Regions from separate parts of the Roseburia rectibacter genome, predicted to be linked through region 2. Evidence: predicted binding sites of a transcription regulator. Region 2 holds the regulator's gene; the other holds the start of a gene.
The links. The regulator HrcA, encoded in region 2, represses chaperone genes, less so after heat shock. The targets are predictions, from matches to a motif close to TGTTAGCACTCNNNNNNNNNGAGTGCTAACA.

Region 1 (2,211 bases), 270 kb from region 2:
ACCACGCGCAAGCATAGGTTTTAACAGCTGTCCGGCATCCATTGCGCCGTCCGTTTTTCCGGCTCCGACGATCGTGTGCAGCTCATCGATAAACAGGATGATCTGTCCGTCGGAATTTTTGATATCATCAAGAACCGCTTTCAAACGCTCCTCAAATTCACCGCGGTATTTTGCCCCTGCCACCAGGGCACCCATATCCAGTGCAAATAATTTTTTGTCCTTTAATCCTTCCGGGACATCACCTTTTACGATACGCTGTGCAAGTCCCTCTACCACTGCGGTCTTACCTACACCAGGTTCACCGATCAGAACCGGGTTGTTTTTCGTCTTACGGGAAAGGATGCGGACTACATTACGGATCTCATCATCACGTCCGATGACCGGATCAAGTTTCTGCTCTTTTGCACGCGCTACCATATCGTAACCGTATTTTTCAAGAGTATCATAAGTAGCTTCCGGATTGTCCGAAACAACACGCTGGTTGCCGCGCACGGTTGAGAGTGCCTGTAAAAACCGGTCTCTCGTGATCCCATACTCTTTGAAGATCTCCTTCATCGCCTTGTTCGGATATTTTAACAGTGCAAGGAATAAATGCTCTACGGAAACATATTCGTCTCCCATCTGCTTTGCCTCGTCCTCTGCATGGATCAGCACTTTATTTAAGTCCTGTCCGACATAGACCTGACCGCCGGATACCTTTACCCTTGCTGCGAGATGTTTTTTGGCGTTATCCAGGAAATGCTCTTTCTGGATATCCATTTTTTCTATCAATTTTAAAATCAGTCCGTCTTCCTGCTGCAGCAATGCAACAAGCAGATGTTCCTGCTCGATTTCCTGATTGCCATATTCATATGCAAGTTTTTCACAATCATTGATCGCTTCTACGGACTTCTGTGTAAATTTCTGAATGTTCATATATCTTCCTCCCTCTTATTCAATTGTGGTCCAAACTGGACATCTATATCAAATGATGGAGAACCATCATGAGTTTTCTTACTTATTTCTTTTATTTCTTTTATTTCTATTTTTTCTGTTTACAATTTGTGTTATACACCTGATTGTTAGCACTGTCAAGAGGTGAGTGCTAATTATTTTATAAAAAAAATATAAACTGTCCTGCGAATACGATATGCTCTGCATCCGCAGGACTTTTTCCCTCACAATCCCCTATTCTTCTATCCGGATCACATCTTTCAGCACATAATGAAACGAAGGTGCAGACGCAAACTCATTCTCCGTATATCCCTGATTCAGATCATAAGTATCGTCCGGGTCATCCGGATCTGCCCCGACATAATCTCCCCGGAACACATCCAGTTTCCCCTGCTCAAACTGCCGGATCACTTCCTGCATTTTTTCCGCTGTGCCATCCGCAGCCGTAATTTCATTTAACTCTAACATCTGCACCCAGTCTTCTTCAAAACCGGCACCAATATCATTTCCATTGACAGTTCCTTTGATACTTTTCTCAATCACACGGTCGTTTAAAACTGCATCCACAGCTCCCATCATATAGGGTTCCCAGTTGATCTTGCATCCGGTGAGATAAGTGGTCGGCGCCACATCTTCCATACTCTGATTATAACTTACCAGATAAACCGGGGTCCCCGCAGCAGTTTCCTCACACGCGGTAGCCGGGCCTGCGGTATCCGAATGCTGTGATATGATCACACAGCCCTCATCGATCAGGTCTTTGGCATACTTTTTTTCCGTCCGATAATCATTCCATTTATTGGTATAACGCACTGTCATCACCGCATCCGGTACGACTGATCTCACTCCGAGCAAAAATGCCGTATATCCGGAGATCACCTCCGCATAAGGATAGGCTGCAACATATCCGATCTTTGCCTGCTGCTCTGTGATCACGCCTTCTTTGATCAGTTCTTTCATTTTCATCCCGGCTGCCACTCCCGCCGTATATCTTCCCTGATAAATTTTTCCCATAAATGTATGATAATTTTTTAAAACAGGTTCTTCATTTGCATTCGCACATGTTGCCATACAAAACTCGATCCCGGGATATTTTTCTGCAAACTCCTTCGTAACGGTTCCATAATTATAACTGGTCGTAAAAATCAGGTCACACCCGGCATCCACAAGCTGCTGTAAGTACTCTGATTCCGTTCCCTCCGCAACATTATTGAGTGCAATGACTTTTACCTGATCCATGTATTTTGTCTGGATTGCCTCCTGCGCATCAATAAAATT
Region 2 (2,211 bases):
TTATCCATTCCGACAACAAAAGCATCTTCTTTGCTTTCTTCCGGAACAGCTGCAAGACCACGCTCGAAGTTATCAATTACCGGCAGGATCTTTTCTACGATCGTTTTGGCTCCCATATCGTACATCTGTGATTTTTCCTTTTCTGTACGCTTACGGAAATTATCGAACTCTGCCATCTGTCTTTTGACTTTGTCAGTAAGCTCTTCGATCTGCTCATCCTTTTTATCTTTTTTCTTTTTGAAAAAAGATTTCTTTTTATCTGAATCTTCAGAATCCGTATCAGCATTTTCTGCTTCTTCCGTATCTGCTGTCTCAGTTGTCTCTTCCGTGGATGTCACATTTTCATCCGTCTGGGTTTCAGAAGCATTTTCCTCTGTGGAATTCTCCATTGCTTCGTCTAATACCTCTTCATTCATCTCTGACATCTATGAACCACCTTTCTATGTCTGTTCCTTATCCTTGTTTAAAATTCCATCTAAGGAATTTTTCAAGGTTTTCAGGTTATCCATTACTTTCTCATAATCCATTCGCTTCGGTCCGACAATTCCTATCGTTCCACGAACGCCTTCGCCCAATTCATAAGTTGCTGTCACAACACTGCAGTCCTTCATGGTCTGTATCGGGCTTTCATTTCCTATATAAACCTGAATCCCTGTATTATCATCATCTAACAGGTTTTCAGTTACAAGGCTCGCTAACTGCTGTTTCTCCTCAAATGTGGAGATCAGCTCACTCGCTTTCTCCGAATCACTTAACTCCGGATATTTAAAGAAGTTGGTTGTTCCGCTTGTATAAATGCGGATGTCCTCATCCTGTCCCATCGTCTCTGCCACAGTATCAAGCACATCACTGATGATGTCACTGTGAATGCCTGCCTGCTCTTTCAGCTTTGCAATGGTTCCAAGATTGATCTCCTGCAATGCAAGACCATTTAAATTCGCATTTAACAGGAAATTCAGTTTTAACATCGTCTCATTATCGATTGGTTCACTGACCGGAATAATTTTATTCTTGACCAGATTTCCTTCGGTAACGATCGTTGCTAAGATCTGTTCTTCATTCATATTGGATAACTGGATGAACTTTACTTTATTCTTATGGAACGTCGGTGCTGTTACCATCGTTGCATAATTGGTATTGTTCGCCAATATCTTTGCCACTTGCTGCAACACCTGATCCATCTTCTCCGTGTGTTCGATGACGAAACTCTTCATCTCATCGACCTCACGTTTTTTCTCTTCCATCAGATGATCCACATAAAAGCGGTATCCTTTGTCAGAAGGAATCCTGCCGGCTGAAGTATGCGGCTGTAAAATGTATCCAAGTTCTTCCAGATCTGCCATCTCATTACGGATCGTTGCAGAGCTTAAATTCAAATCGGTATACTTGGATATCGTTCGTGATCCAACCGGTTCGCCTGTCTCTAAATAGTTGCGGATGATTGCATCAAGAATTTTCGTTTTTCGTTCGTCTAACTCGAATTCCTCGTCCATTCTCTTCTCCATCTCCATACTCTGTAACTCTCTGTAAGAATCTGGCATCTGCCTTAGTTCCCAGTTACTTTTTATATCTGTTAGCACTCGTTATTGTGGAGTGCTAACATCTATGTACTTAAAATAGCACCATCATATTCTTTTGTCAACACTAATTTTTATAATTTCTGCGGTTTTATATTTTTTTTATAATTTTACGGTTTTATTCCTTTTTCTTCCTATATATATGAGGATTAATCCGATCAGAACACTGCCACTAACAACCACCAGATAACGCACCAGATGATTTCCTGCATCCAGTCCCAGACTCTCCATAATCTTTTTATACCAGAAATATACCAGCATGTGTAAAAGAAAAATCTCAGTCGAGAGTTCACGCATAATCTTTGCCATTGCTCCCCGCTTATCGCTTACCGGACAAAAAGCGGCTGCCAGAAAAAGATTTGCCGTGACAAGAGGTGTCATTAGATACATATCATGGGATGATTCGCCAATTTTCTGAGTGACGATCCACTCTTCTAACATCATGAGTGCCAGAAAAACTATCGTATGCCATCCATAATCATTTTTTCTGATCCGGTCTGCCTTTACCCGGAACAAATATCCCATCGTCACAAACGGGAATCCAAAAAACAGGCCATTTCTTGCGGTGGCAAATACAGAAAGATACCATCTGATCTCATTTGCAGCCAGAGAAAGATCATCAAAAGCATGATGA

Region 1: the regulator HrcA is predicted to act here: its motif matches at 1,060-1,090, upstream of clpB (ATP-dependent chaperone ClpB).

What each region holds. Positions count from the first base shown of each region.
Region 1 covers NZ_CP092473.1:2,998,324-3,000,534, forward strand. Annotated here, with positions in the region: gene clpB (ATP-dependent chaperone ClpB) at 1-915, opposite strand, end outside; gene H8S51_RS13895 (BMP family ABC transporter substrate-binding protein) at 1,168-2,211, opposite strand, start outside.
Region 2 covers NZ_CP092473.1:2,726,287-2,728,497, forward strand. Annotated here, with positions in the region: gene grpE (nucleotide exchange factor GrpE) at 1-425, opposite strand, end outside; gene hrcA (heat-inducible transcriptional repressor HrcA) at 441-1,493, opposite strand; gene H8S51_RS12755 (acyltransferase family protein) at 1,680-2,211, opposite strand, start outside.